DNA from 3 places in the Anaerospora sp. genome. Region 2 is predicted to be linked to each of the others. Evidence: riboswitches for the same ligand, from Rfam matches in the RefSeq annotation. Region 2 holds a riboswitch; each other region holds the start of a gene.
What was found. A riboswitch is a leader RNA that binds a small molecule or an ion and turns the genes downstream of it on or off. The one in region 2 is predicted to bind cyclic di-GMP.
Positions count from the first base shown of each region.

Region 1: it holds a riboswitch for cyclic di-GMP, as region 2 does, so the genes downstream of both, RTR76_RS18785 (HAMP domain-containing methyl-accepting chemotaxis protein) here and RTR76_RS16660 (methyl-accepting chemotaxis protein) in region 2, are expected to answer to the same signal.
Region 3: it holds a riboswitch for cyclic di-GMP, as region 2 does, so the genes downstream of both, RTR76_RS10430 (response regulator) here and RTR76_RS16660 (methyl-accepting chemotaxis protein) in region 2, are expected to answer to the same signal.

Region 1 covers NZ_DALZUO010000033.1:22,703-27,630, forward strand. The annotation lists gene RTR76_RS18780 (aspartate carbamoyltransferase catalytic subunit) at 1-359, opposite strand, end outside; gene RTR76_RS18785 (HAMP domain-containing methyl-accepting chemotaxis protein) at 656-2,344, opposite strand; cyclic di-GMP riboswitch class I at 2,498-2,585, opposite strand; gene RTR76_RS20910 (hotdog fold thioesterase) at 2,599-2,931, opposite strand; gene RTR76_RS18790 (acyl-CoA thioesterase) at 3,044-3,535, opposite strand; gene RTR76_RS18795 (F0F1 ATP synthase subunit epsilon) at 3,673-4,086, opposite strand; gene atpD (F0F1 ATP synthase subunit beta) at 4,090-4,928, opposite strand, start outside.
Region 2 covers NZ_DALZUO010000025.1:4,613-9,540, forward strand. The annotation lists gene RTR76_RS16650 (catalase) at 1-94, shown strand, start outside; gene RTR76_RS16655 (hypothetical protein) at 246-1,469, shown strand; cyclic di-GMP riboswitch class I at 1,557-1,642, shown strand; gene RTR76_RS16660 (methyl-accepting chemotaxis protein) at 1,742-3,430, shown strand; gene RTR76_RS16665 (hypothetical protein) at 3,928-4,089, shown strand; gene RTR76_RS16670 (sodium ion-translocating decarboxylase subunit beta) at 4,120-4,928, shown strand, end outside.
Region 3 covers NZ_DALZUO010000010.1:102,408-107,335, forward strand. The annotation lists gene RTR76_RS10420 (CCA tRNA nucleotidyltransferase) at 1-481, shown strand, start outside; gene RTR76_RS10425 (iron-containing alcohol dehydrogenase family protein) at 496-1,605, shown strand; cyclic di-GMP riboswitch class I at 1,678-1,761, shown strand; gene RTR76_RS10430 (response regulator) at 1,786-2,142, shown strand; gene RTR76_RS10435 (GDSL-type esterase/lipase family protein) at 2,310-3,542, shown strand; gene RTR76_RS10440 (MATE family efflux transporter) at 3,587-4,928, shown strand, end outside.

The sequences.
Region 1 (4,928 bases), on a different contig from region 2:
TGCGCCGCTCCCTCTGCCTCATGGCGCATGATAATTGCATCTACGCCCATTGCTTCTACCGTAAGAAGGGTGTCTCTCAAGCTTTCTCCTTTTACGACGCTGCTGGCACTTGTTGTGATATTCACCACATCGGCCCCTAAGTATTTTCCGGCCAGTTCAAAGGAAGTGCGCGTACGCGTGCTCGGCTCAAAGAAAAGGTTAATGACAGATTTTCCTCTAAGTGTAGGCAGTTTTTTAATGTCACGGGCTATTACGTTTTTCATTTCCTTAGCAGTATTCAAGATAAGCTGCATCTCTTCGGCAGTCATAGTCTCTAGTCCTAAAATATCTTTGCCGCGAATAGAAGTAGCTGTTTTCATGGACAAGCCTCCCCGATTTTTTATTTAGGCAATAAAAAAGCCTTCTTGCCCTGTGCTTAGGCAAGAAGGCATAAATCCTTCCTGGTTTTCCCTTGCTAGTCTCACAGGACCAACTTAAAAGGTAGTATCTACTTTTTTGTAAATAAAAAAGCCTTTTTGATCCTGGATAGGCGCAAAAAGGCTTGCATAAACGCAATTATTCCCCTTTCCAGCCTCACAGGACTAGGTTAAAGGCATCATTCAGTTATATGAATAGTAGCAGAGAATTGGCAGCTTGTCAAGTAAAACACTTCCTGTTAGAGCGTGAACTTCGTTATCGTTACTTGCAAATCTGCAGCCATATCAGCTAATGCTTCACTGGCAGCTGCAATTTCCTGCATGGAGGCAGATTGCTCTTCCGTTGCCGCCGAGACAGTCTGCGTTTGTCCGCTGGTTACCCGGCTTACCTCGCCAACTTCGCTAATCGAAGTTGCAATCTGTGCACTGCTGGCAACAACAACCTGTACAGAAGCAGTGATATCTTGAATTTGACCAGCCATTTTGCCGACCAGAGCAGAAATATCCTGGAAGGATCTTCCTGCGGTATTGACTACTTGCGTACCCGTGGTTACCTCCCGAGTACCGGCATTCATGGCAATTATCGCTTTATTCGTTTCCGCTTGTATTTCATGAATCAGCGAAGCAATTTGCTTTGTTGCAGTCTGAGACTGTTCGGCAAGCTTTCTAACTTCTTCTGCAACAACAGCAAAGCCCCGGCCTTGCTCCCCGGCTCTAGCAGCCTCAATAGCAGCATTTAAGGCAAGTAAATTTGTTTGCCCTGCAATAGCAGCAATCGTATTGACGATTTGCCCAATTTCTTTAGAGCGCTCACCAAGAGCAGAGATTACGGCAGACGATTCAGCAACTGTTTGATCAATTGTAGTCATTTGCTTAATTGCCGCTTCAATGGCCTCGCCGCCTTTTTGGGCTGCAGCTGCCGTTTGCTTGCTTACAGTCGTTGTGCTGTCTGCATTGAATGCAATTTGGCGTACCTGAGCTGTCATTGTATCAATAATCTGCAGTGTATCACTAATACTTTGCCGCTGTTGATCCGTTCCTTGTGCTACCTCGGTTATTGTGCCAGCAACCTGGGTTGCAGCCAGAGCAGATTGTTCGGCACTCGCAGTCAATTCTTCCGAAGATGCTGCAACTTGTTCCGCCGAAACGGAGACTTGTTGAATAATCATGCGCAGGTTTAGCAGCATCGTATTAAAAGAATTAGCGAGCTTACCAATTTCATCCTCAGACTGATAGGAGATTGACTGCATTGTCAAATCGCCATTGGCTATTTGACTAGCAGCTTCTGCAACTTCTCGAACCGGGCGTGATATACTCCGGGAAACAAAATAGGCAATTAAAATGGATAACAGGATAACTATTATGTTTACAATAACGAGCATAAGTCTCGAATTTGCGGCATCTTCTGCATATTTTTCCTGTTCCTGTGCGGCGTACGCTTCATTCAGTCTTACTAAATCTTCTGTTGCACTCATGGCAGCTTTATACGGTTTACCTGCCTGCTGCATATAGCTTGCTACCTCATCCAGCTTATTGGCCTGTTTGGCAGCTATTGATTTTTCAGCGATTTCCTCATAGGCAGCTTTTTCATTTTTTATCGCTCGTAAATGCTCCTTGACTGTTTCTGTGCTGACATTCTTCTCCAACCACGCCATTTTTTCATTTGCTTTTTCCTTATAGCTGTTATATACCGAAATATCACTGGGATCACCGGTAAAATTGAAGCGGCGCATAACAACCGCTTCATTAGCGATATCTGCCGCTATCCCCTGTACCATTTCCATTTTATATATGTTAATCTTACTAAACACCTGATAGGAGGAGGTTATTTCACCAATTTTCCAATATGTAAATCCACTCATCATAATAACAAGTGTTAAAACCACCAGAAATCCACTGCCGATCTTTTTTGCTACTGTCCATTTCATAGTAAATCGTCCCTTTCTGATTATTGCCTTATAAATAATAAAATTAATTATTTGTTGCGATTCCCCCCTATCGCAATTTAAAATGATTCACACTGCAGCAAGGGTAATATATAAGAAAAAAATGCAAAAAACCAGGTACATACGAATTAAATTCGTAGCAACCTGGCAGTCATTACCTTTTTTCAGTATTAGACCCATGGCTTTGCGTCCTTACTTTTCAATAAGTTTGCTGCAGTTTGACATTTTTTTCATTTTCATCCCATAATTCGACATTTTGACTTAAAATCCTGTGTGCAATATCGTTTTGCGGATAATATTATTTGTTTATAGAAATTATACCGATCGTACACCGAGAAAATACATATTAGTTTGTGTTCTTCATCGAGAATTTTCATTTCCCACACCATTGTAGTGCGGCCCTTATGCAGAGGAACTCCAACAGCTGTAACCATGCCTTCACGCTTTGACCGAATATGATTGGCGTTGATTTCTAAACCAACGGCATAGTGAGTGGACTGATCAATTAGATTATACGCACCCAAACTGGCAACACTTTCTGCCAGTACACTGATGCACCGCCATGTAATAAGCCAAAAGGCTGAAGGGTAGCGTTATTAACAGGCATTGTGGCGGTTATCTTATCCGGTAAAACTTCCTATTCCTAATACTTCTAAGATAGTATTAGGATAAACTGATGTTTCAATCGCCATTTTTTGTCTCCGCTCCTTTCTGCTCCTGTTTATAGGACAAATATCGCTGCTGCGCCGCTTCCCAGGAGCGGCGCTCCTCCTCAGTTCGCACTTCCAAAGCTGGCACCTGCAGGGGATGACCCTGATCATCGAGTGCAACAAAAGTAAAAAAACCTGTCAATGCAATTTTAGCCGGTTCTTCCTTAGACAAATCCTCAACAGTTACGGTCACGGATATTTCCATTGAGCTTTTGCCGACAAATGTTAATTCGCCATAGCAGGTAATAACATTGCTCACCCTAATAGGATGAAGGAACTTCAAGGAATCCACTCTCGCTGTTACGATATTTGTACGGGCATGCCGGCAGGCAACAACTCCGGCCGTGTTATCCATTAATTTCATTATTTCACCGCCATGAACATTTCCGGATGGATTAGCATGTTCCGGCATCATAATATTTGACATAATGACTCTGGACTGATCAACTGTTTTGGAATTCATATATTTCCTCCTAGCATGTGCAATACACCAATGTGCCTTTCTCGTCAAATGAAGCTAAATCCTGCCTTTGTTGATGTGTATAGTATTTACTAATTTAGCGGAAAAGAAAAACAACCCCAAATCTGGGGTTGTTTTTCTTAAAAATGCTTACTGTGTTCAGCCACACGCAGACGCACAATCGCCCGTCTTAGTGCTGCTTCTGCACGGGTAACGTCAATGCTGGAATCAGCAGCCTTCAAGCGGCCTTCCGCTCTTTCTCTGGCAGCTTCAGCTCGCGCAATATCGATTGTTTCGGGCAGCTCGGCGCAAGCAGCCAATATGGTTACTTTATCAGGCCGAACTTCCATGAAACCGCTGCAAAGAACGATTTCAGTTTCCCCCTCATCAGTCAGAATGCGCAGAGGCCAAATATCCAATCCAGCAATTAACGGTGCATGCCCTGGCAGAATACCGATATCGCCGTTAGTAGCACGGGCAATAACCATATTAACATCTGCTGAGTATGCTATTTTATCAGGGGTGACAATGTCCAGTCGGATCGTCTTGGCCATGTCTTATTCCCCCTTCATTGTGCGCGCCTTTTCCACCGCTTCGTCAATAGTGCCTACCATGTAGAATGCCGATTCAGGCAGGTCATCATGTTTACCGCTGATAATTTCTTTAAATCCGCGGATCGTTTCCTTCAGTGGCACATATTTGCCAGGAGTGCCGGTGAAAGCCTCAGCAACGAAGAAAGGCTGGCTAAGGAATCTTTGAATCTTCCGGGCCCGGCTTACGGTCAGCTTATCATCATCAGACAGTTCTTCCATCCCCAGGATGGCAATGATATCCTGAAGTTCCTTATAGCGCTGCAGAACTTCCTGCACGCCGCGGGCAACTTCATAATGCTCTTCGCCAAGTGTAAGAGGATCAAGAATACGGGAAGTGGAGTCCAGAGGATCCACTGCCGGATAAATCCCCAGCTCGGCAATTTGCCTGGATAATACCGTAGTAGCATCCAAATGAGCAAATGTTGCTGCCGGAGCAGGGTCAGTCAGGTCATCGGCCGGTACATATACAGCTTGTACAGAAGTGATTGAACCACTCTTAGTAGAGGTAATCCGTTCCTGCAGAGCACCTACGTCAGTACCCAGCGTCGGCTGATAGCCTACAGCAGAAGGCATACGGCCAAGCAGCGCCGATACCTCTGAACCTGCCTGAATAAAGCGGAAAATGTTATCAACAAACAGCAGTACGTCCTGTCCCTGCTGATCACGGAAATACTCAGCCATAGTCAGAGCAGTAAGCGCTACGCGCATACGGGCTCCAGGCGGCTCGTTCATCTGCCCGTATACAAGAGCAGTTTTCTCGATAACGCCTGATTCCTTCATCTCTTCCCACAAATCATTTCCCT
Region 2 (4,928 bases):
TGAGCCGATTAAGCGGAGAATGCTGGAGCATTTCATGCGTACTGATAAAGAATTGGGCAGCAGAATCGCACAAAGCCTAAATATGACAAAGTAAAGTTAGCGGCCTCAACTACAGTTAGTTGAGGCCGCTAACTTTACATTGTGTCAGGCCTTGCTGCATAAATTACCAGTGAGGAGTTATTCTAAGAATGTGCTTTAGGATATGACGGCAGCGTAAATAAGGCCGTCGCTTAGGAGATGATCACTTGGAGAATTCGGAAAAACCATCTATTCTATTTGTAGCTTTAAATCGGCACCAAAGGCAGTATTTCCATCAGTTAGGAACTGCCCTTAATACGTTATACAACGTTCATCATATTTACTATGGATTATCAGACTTCTCGGGTGCCTTAATCCAACCGGAATTGCCCGAAGTGGTTGATTTTACTGAGCAGGAATTGGCAGATATCATTCGTTTTTTATTAATAAAGGGAAAGTCCCGGAAGTTTACCGGTATTCGTGCCTGGTTGCATTCTCAAGCCGTACTCAAGAGCAGGGCGTATTTTGCCACGCGATATTTTTATCACTATATATGTCATCATCCGGTTGATCTGGTAGGTGTTTGGAACGGAATTAATCTTCCCTTGGCTTGTGCAGCTCGAGTAGCGACAAAATTGGAAAAGAAGACGCTTTTCTTTGAAAATGGATATTTGCACAATACTACTACGGTAGACCCAAAGGGGGTCAATTATCAAAACAGTTTAGTGAATAAACCCCGATCGTTTTATGATGCAGTTATTTTTGAGGAAGAGTTTCTTGCTGCGATATATAATGCGGTGCCGGCAATCAGAGGATTAAAAGCAAAATGGTATCAGAGCTTGATAAGTACGCCGCCGAGTAATACGCCCGAAGATATTATCTTGCCGGATAAGTTTATCTTTCTCCCTTTTCAGGTTCAAGATGATACGCAGGTGTTGCTATACTCCCCACGCATACAGACAATGGGTGCGTTTGTCGAGTGTGCAGTAAAGGGAGTAAAACGGTACAATTTGAATTATCAGGATGATATGTGGATCGTTGTCAAAGAACATCCTTCAGATTTTGGCCGGGTGGATTATTCTACTCTGAAGGAAGAATATAAGAACGATAAAATAATATTTTTACGCTACTATCCGACTCCTGAGTTGATTGCCAGTTCACAAGGAATAATTACTTTGAATTCAACCGTGGGGATTGAAGCATTACTTCAGCATAAGCCTGTCATCACTCTGGGCAATTCTTTTTACAATATCGATGGCCTGGTTCGTTGTGTTACGCAAGTGGATCAATTAGCAGATGAGATTCCATTTGTTTTGGCTGAGCCGGATCATCAATTAATTGATAAGTTCTTGTACTATTTGCGCTATCAATATTTAGCAGAAGGGTCGTGGCGCCAGCCTAATGAAATACATTTTGCAAGTGTTGCTCAAAAGATCAGAAAATTACTATAATAACCATTATTTATAGATTAAAAATTTAGTTTGTCGAGAGGAATTTGATGATTGCCAGAGAACTAATACTACAGAATTAAATAGTGTTTCTTAGATCAGCAAACTTAGCGAAAGTTAAGGACGCAAAGCTATGGGACTAATGATTTTATATCAATGTCTGCCAGGTTGCTATATGAGTAAGCTCATATACAAGCTGGTTTTTTTCATGGGAGGGTGAAGTGCAGATCAAGTAATGAAATGGGTTAAATAAAAAAAAGTGAGGAAGATAGTATATGCGTAGAACACCGATAGTTGCTCAACTAGGCGGGATGTTTTTTGTTGCTATTTCTTTTATGTTGCTCTTGCTTGGATACGTTGCTTATCAATACACAACTGCAAGTGATACATACGAAAATTTAATCACCCATACTTCTGCAAATATGCTTTTGCTCACAAAGGCTCAAGACGATATGCATACGGGGATTGCTGAGTTGCGCGGTTTTATGGCTTACTCGATTAGCAGTTATGATCAACAGGCAAGAAAAGAGTTTGCCGATAGTACCCAGGAGTTAAAAGTGTTTGTGTCGGGTGTTAAAAATCCCGAAGTAAAGACTGAAGCGGTCAAATTAGAAAAGATGATGAATGAATATAGTTTGAAAATGGGACAACTGCTGGATGCTAAAAAAGCAAATGATCCTGCTTTCAATACTTTATTAGTTGATGGTAGAAATTTATCTCAGCAGATTGATCAGCAATTTGAGAAGACACTCGATTTGGAAGAAAAGTTTCTCAAGATATCAATAAATGAATTGTTACAGGAACAAAAAAACACGAAACAGATTGTAGTACTTCTAAGTGTATTCATCATTTTACTTGTTAGTGGCTTAGCCTTCTGGTATAGCAAATACATGGCGAACCGTTTACATAGCGTTCGGAATGAAATGGATGCAATCAGCCGTTTTGACCTTACCGCTACTAACGGGCTGGCATCAGTTAATGACGAAATAGGAGATATGACTAGTGCCATGACGGAGATGAAAAATGCTCTTCGAGCTCTTGTCATTCATATTCGTCAAAACTCAGAGTCGCTGGCAGCAGCCAGCCAGGAATTAAGCGCTACCGTAGAGGAACAGCTGCGGGCAGCAGAAGTTATTTCTAACTCTATTGCTGAGGTTGCCAGCGGCTCTTCTCTAAATACCACTAATCTTACGGATATGTCTCATACTATTCAAGAACTTTCTGCAAGTACAGAGGAAATGAATGCAAATGCTTTCGAGGTGAATGGGAATACACAAAATGCTGTAGATGAAGCAGGGCAGGGAATGTATTTGCTAACGCAGATCGTGACGCAAAATGAGACAGTTGCCGATTCAATGAAGAGTATTACAAAGGCGGCGAACTCCTTAGCACAAGGATCTGAAAACATCTGTGAAATTGTTACCGTTATTCAAAATCTTGCCGGTCAGACAAATCTGCTAGCTTTAAATGCTGCTATAGAGGCAGCCCGTGCAGGTGAAGCCGGAAGAGGGTTTGCCGTTGTTGCTGAGGAGGTACGCAAGCTTGCTGAGCAAAGTGCGGAGGCTACTCGCCATATTGGTGACATCATCAAGAAAATGACATCCGATATTGATTATGCCGTATTGCATGTAAGTAAAGGAAACGATGAGGTAGAAGCAGGTAAGCAGGTAGCTTTCAATACGCAAAAAGGGTTTGCTATTATTATTGAAAAACTGAATCAAGTGAAGACGGTAGTTGGTCAAATAACTGTTGCAATTGAAGGGACGGCAACAGGGACGCAGGCAATGGTAGGAAATATCCAAAACATTAGTGCAGTTGCCGAACAAACAGTAGCGAGTGCCCAAACCGTAGCGGCTGCTTCCGAGGAACAAAGTGCCAGCATGCACGAAATCAATAGCAATGCTGAGTCTTTAGCAAAGATGGCAGAAGAACTTAATACGATTATCAGTAAGTTCCGACTCTAGTAGTGGCGGACTGCGCAGGGGCAGTGCCTAATTTTGAATTAAATCCAGGCGTTATATTGTAAGCCGGCCGCGTTTATGCTATGATCAGAGTAAAGTAATGAATTTTTACGCCAACAATTTAATATTGTGGCGGCAAATGTATATATGGCGGATCGGTTAGGTATCTATAACCCTATTGAGAAGCCAAGTTACAAGCCGTGCAGTTACAGTCTGCTGTTTTAAGCGGCAGTAGATGCAAGTATTCTACACCTGGTTTGTTTTGATTATCAAAACAAACCAGGTGTTCTTATTTTTAGTTCCTATAAACCACGTCTGGTAGTATGCAATACTACTAGATACGGTTTTTATAAAAAGGAAATATCGTCATAGAGAGGTGAGCAGGGAGTCTAACAAACAATAAGGCCTAGAGTTCATGTATACAATACATTGTATACATGAGTATGTCGAGCTGTTCGGCATTTGTCTGTTTGATAATCAATTAAGGGGAGGAAATGATCATGACAGTTACAGATACAATGGAAGGTGCAATCATTTTGAGTACTATAGATTTTTTCTTAAGTATTGTTATTATCTGGGGCATTAGTTTAATTCTTCGTTTTTTTCCTCAATTAAATAAACTAGGAAAAATTGATGAAGACAAATTAACTGGCGGGCATTAATTAAATACCGGTGAAAGGTGGAGGTGCATAATGGAACAAATAGTTTCGTTAACAGTGTCGTTGGCTGAGCAGACGGGGCTTGCTCAGCTTTGGTGGGGCAATATTGTTATGATTTTTGTAGGTGCAGGAATGATCTATTTAGCTCTCGCTAAAAAATACGAGCCTTTTCTCCTGCTGGGGATTGGCTTTTCCTGTATTGTCGCTAATGTTCCCGGTTCAGACCTTACTCAGCCTGGGGGCTTATTCTACTATGCGTTTCGCGGCGTAGAGCTTGTTATTATTCCGCCCTTGATTTTCCTGGGCGTAGGTGCAATGACTGACTTTGGCCCGATGATTGCAAATCCAAGTCTGATGATTCTTGGCGCAGCAGCTCACTTAGGAATATTCATTGCTGTAATTGGGGCAAAAGCACTCGGCTTTACTCTGGCAGAAGCAGGGGCAATCGGTATTATTGGCGGTGCAGATGGTCCGATGGCAATTTTTGTTACAATGAAACTGGCACCTCACCTGCTGCCGCAAATTACAGTGGCCGCATATTCCTATATGGCATTAATGCCACTTATCCAGCCGCCCATTATGAAGTTGCTGACAACCCCTGAAGAAAGGCAGATCATGATGACTCAAGCCCGTGAAGTGAGCCGGCTGGAGAAAATCGCATTTCCCTTCGTGATCGCAATACTGGTCAATTTCCTGCTGCCTCCGGTAGCGCCATTAATTACCATGCTGATGTTAGGAAATATGTTGAGAGAGGTACTTATCGTTGAGCGTCTTGCCGGTACTGCCGCTAATGATTTAATGAATGTCATTACCATCATTTTAACGGTTGCGGTAGGGTCAAC
Region 3 (4,928 bases), on a different contig from region 2:
CGATTTGCTGCAAATTGCCTTTCCGGAAATTGCGGAATTGTCTAGTCCGGTGTTTGACGAGACTATGGAACAGCTGGACCTGGCTGCCCAGGCAACACACGAGCCCAAATTGCGTTTTGCAGCTTTGGGTTTTACCTTAAGCAAAGAAACTTTGCTGCGATGGAACCACAGTATGACTTTACCTGGAGACTGGGTAGAGGCGGCAGCTATGGCCGGTAAGATAAAAGGGCTGCTGTCACAGCCTACCCCGGAAAATGTGGTGGCCGCAATTAATCAGTTAAGGCGTGGTTCACTTAGTATAAGCGAATTTGATATCCTTGCAAAAGGAGTGCGCTTGAATGTACCTGAATTAGGCCCACTGCAAGCTGCTATCTCGCTGCTGCCGGGTGAGGCGGTACCTAAGGACCTAAAGGGGAAGGAAATTGGTGAATGGTATAAAATTAAGCATATTGCCGCTATCCGGCAGATGCTCAACTTATAAAGGGAGGGTATAACATGGAGTTCAAATTTTTAATGCCAACAAAAGTTCTGTTAGGGGTTGGTTGCGTTGCGGGCAATAAAGAAGAGTTCAGCAAGCTGGGCCAAAAGGCACTGATTGTTACGGGGCGTAATTCTGCTAAGGCCAGTGGCGCATTAGCAGATGTTACCACTGTGCTCGATGAGCAGGCGATTGTCTGGGAATTATTTGACCAGATTGAAGAGAACCCGACATTCGCGGTGGTTGAAGCAGGTGGAGCAGCAGCCCGGCGGTTTAAGCCCGACATGATTATCGCGATTGGGGGAGGGTCTCCTTTAGATGCTGCTAAAGCGATTGCTGTGCTTGCAGTAAATTTCATTAGTGCCTCTGAGCTGTATAAAGGAGATTTTCAAGCCGCTCCGCTGCCGATAGCGGCAATTCCGCTCACAGCAGGGACCGGCAGCGAAGTTACACCCTATTCGATTTTGACGGATAGCGAGCGTCAGACGAAACGCAGCTTTTCTGATGTTCGTATTTTTCCGCAAATCGCATTTCTTGATGCCCGCTATACTCATACTCAGTCCAGAGCGGTTACTGTTAATACTGCGGTTGATGCGCTTTCCCACGCTATTGAAGGGTATCTGTCTAAACGTTCAACAGCGGTAAGCGATTGTCTGGCTCTTGAAGCCATCCGCTCCTTTGGGCGGGCTTGCAATGCTTTGGTTTTAGGAGAGTTTGACATATCCGTGCGGGAAGAATTGCTGTATACCTCACTGTTGGGGGGCGTTGTCATTGCTCAGACGGGAACGACGGCTGTTCACGCTTTAGGCTATTCTCTCACTTATTTTTATCAGGTTCCTCACGGCAGAGCCAATGGATTGCTGCTGGGAGAATATCTGCGCTTTAATGAACCGGTGGTACCGCAAAAGGTAGAAGCCGTTTTAGCTGCATTAGGGCTAAAGACAGTGGATGAAATGAAAGTGTTAATGAGCAGGCTGCTGCCAAGCAGGGAAGTTTATTCGCAGGAAGAGTTACATAAGTTTGTTGCTATTGCCAGTGAAGCAGCTAATATTGTCAATACTCCCCGGCAGCCCGGCAAAGAAGATCTATATAACTTATTGCTGCAGTCATTAACTTGTAAAGCTTAATAGACTAAATTTAGAAATTTTAGAAATTAATTGACTTTGTCTTTTAAAGACCGGATAATAGATTACAGATAATACCAGAATCGGCAAACTTATCGAAAGGTAAGGACGCAAAGCTATGGGTCTAAGGGTGCTGCCTATGATTGCCAGGTTGCCATCACTTATTGTAAGGTGGTGCTAATAATGTCTTGTCGTGTACTAGTCGTTGACGACTCGGCTTTTATGAGAGTGCGATTGCGCGAAATTCTAGAGTCTTCCGGTGCGACTGTAGTCGGAGAAGCGGCAAATGGGATAGAAGGAATTAAGAAGTTTCAAGAGTTAAAGCCCGATTTGATGCTGCTTGATATTACGATGCCTGACATAGACGGACTTACGGTACTAAAAGAGGTTCTGCAATTCGATTCTCAAGCTAAAATTATTATGGTTTCTGCTTTATCGCAAAAAAGTATTATTATGGAAGCTTTACAATCAGGCGCGAGGGATTACATTATTAAACCTTTGGATTTGCATAAGGCTAAAGAAGTTTTATCTAAGGTTTAACGCAGAAAGCTGTAATTTTAAATAAGCAGAGAAAAATAAGCTTTTTCTCTGCTTATTTTTATTTTGTTAGCTAATAACAACTTGAGCCTGCAAAAAATGCTGTAACGCTAAACGTTAGTCCCGGTAATATGATATACTGATCAAGAGGCTGGCAAGGAGGAGATAAGATGAAGATATTACGAATTTTACTAGTATGCATGTTCTTGTGTGCCGGTGCAAGTAATGGCTACGCACAGGAAAATAAGATACAACTACGTTGGGCAAGTGCCGAGGATGCTGTCATGTACGAGCTGGAAGTAGCTACAGTTCCGGTGCTAAAAGACCGGAAGGCACCGCAAGATAAAATTGCCTATCAAACGACAGCAATTTATACTCCAGGTGTTGAGCTTGATTCAACATTAGTCTCCGACAAAAAGTTATATTATCGAATTCGTCCATTGGATCTGGACAAGAAGGCTGTAGGACGGTTTTCTGTTCCGGTTCCTTTAGACCATGGCATTGTCAATCCCCAGTATCCAGCAGTGACGACTTACGGAAAAAAGAAGGTGCTTACGCCTCTGTATCCCGTTTATGCCTGGATTCCAGTATTACATGCGACGCGATATGAAGTGGAAGTTACCAACAGGCTGCCGGAGAATCCCCATGGGACAATGTCCTCAAGCTATCGCATCCGGAATTATTCGGTAGAGTCAGGTTTTGATTATTATGACACTGAAGCTTACCGGGTGGATGGTACATACTATTGGCGAGTAATTGCCTTTGATGGTGAAGGGGAAGCTATTGGTGGGTATTCCGATGCTGTTCCCTTCCAGGTAAAAACGGGAATACATAAATGGGCGGTTTTTGGCGATAGTATTACCCATGGCGGAGGGGCTGTTTCCAATCCGCCATCGGATGAAAGATTTGATTACTCGTCTTATCTACCCTTTCCGGTAAAAAATCTCGGCAAAAGCGGTGATACGGCATGGGCTCTGGCTGAACGTTTTGAAAGGGATGTCTTGCCTTTTCAGCCACAGTATTTGTTTATCTTAGGCGGCAGCAACAGTATCCGGGGAGGCACTACCGCAGGTGAGGTTATCGAATCACTGGACCTAATTAAACAAAAATGTCAGGATAATGGCATTACGCCAATTTTTCTTACCTTGCCACCGGTTAATCCTGAAAGGATAGAGCGGGTATTTAATCAGCCAACTGCTGATAACTGGCAGACAGAGTTACAACAAGTCAATGCATACGTGAAAAGGCAGCCTTACTATGTCGATATTTATGCCGGTTTGGCAGATGAGCGGGGCTTATTACCGGTTAGATATGCGCAAGACGGGTTGCACCCTGATATTTCGGGTAAAAAAGTAATGGCCCGTGCGGTGCAGTCTTTCGTAAAAAAATATAAATTCAAGTAATCTGCCAGTGAGCATTAACGCAGCTCACGGATTAGAGGGATACGATGAAACAAACCCATTCGCTACAGCAAAAAGCAGGGCAGTTATTAATCATATTACTGCCTATTTTAATCACCCAGCTTGCTTTATGTGGAATGAACTTTTTTGATACAATGATGTCCGGCCATGTCAGCCAAAATGACTTGGCCGGAGTAGCTATTGGCACGAATATCTGGATGCCGATTTTTACAGGAATTAATGGGATTCTCATAGCGGTTACGCCGATTATGGCTCAACTCTATGGTGCAGGGCGCAAAACAGAGATCCCTTTCGTCGTCTTGCAAGGCGTATATCTTGCTGTTGCCTTAGCAGTCACAATTATTATCTGCGGTATTTTTACAGTGAATCCGATTTTGATACTCATGCATTTGGAGCCTGCTGTTCAGTCGATTGCTTATCAATTTTTAAAAGCCCTTGCATTAGGGATTGTTCCTTTTTTTATATGTACAGTTTTACGCAGTTTTATCGATACTTTGGGCTATACCCGTGTGACAATGCTGATTACACTTAGCGCATTACCCATTAATGTTTTGTTTAATTACCTGTTGATTTTTGGAGTTCATGGGTTTCCAAAACTTGGTGGTATTGGAGCAGGATATGCAACTGCAGTTACATACTGGTACATCGCAATTGTTAGCTTTTTTATTATCAGCTATATGTCGCCGTTTAGGGAATATCGCATCTTTGCTACCCTTTACCGTCTTTCTATGCATGCTTGGAAAGAGCAAATTCGCATTGGCGTACCGATCGGTCTGGCTATTTTTTGTGAGACGAGTATTTTTGGTGCGATGGCATTTCTCATGGCCAAATTCGGTACAGTAACGATTGCTGCCTATCAGGCGGCACTGAATTTTGCATCCCTGGTTTATATGCTGCCACTCAGTATTGGGATGGCACTTACTATCGTTGTCGGTTTTGAGGTTGGTGCCAGACGTTTGCAAGATGCGCGGCAATACGGATATTTAGGTCTTGCTATGGCTGTTAGTCTAGCCGGGTTCTGTGCAGTGGGGCTATTCCTTTTTAATGCGGAGGTGGCCTCCTGGTATAGTACAGATGCTGAAGTACTTCAGTTAACGAAGCATTTTCTGATTTATGCGGCTTTCTTTCAACTCTCTGATGCTTTAGCAGCTCCTATTCAAGGTGTATTGCGCGGATATAAGGATGTAACGGTGACCTTTGTTATGGCGATGATCTCTTATTGGGTAATTGGTTTGCCAACGGGCTTTATTTTAGCCAATTACACTGAGTATGGTGCAACAGGCTATTGGATCGGGCTTATTCTGGGGCTGGCAGTTGGTGCAATTGCATTATCTGCGAGGCTGATAAAACGGCAGCGAAAGGAAATGC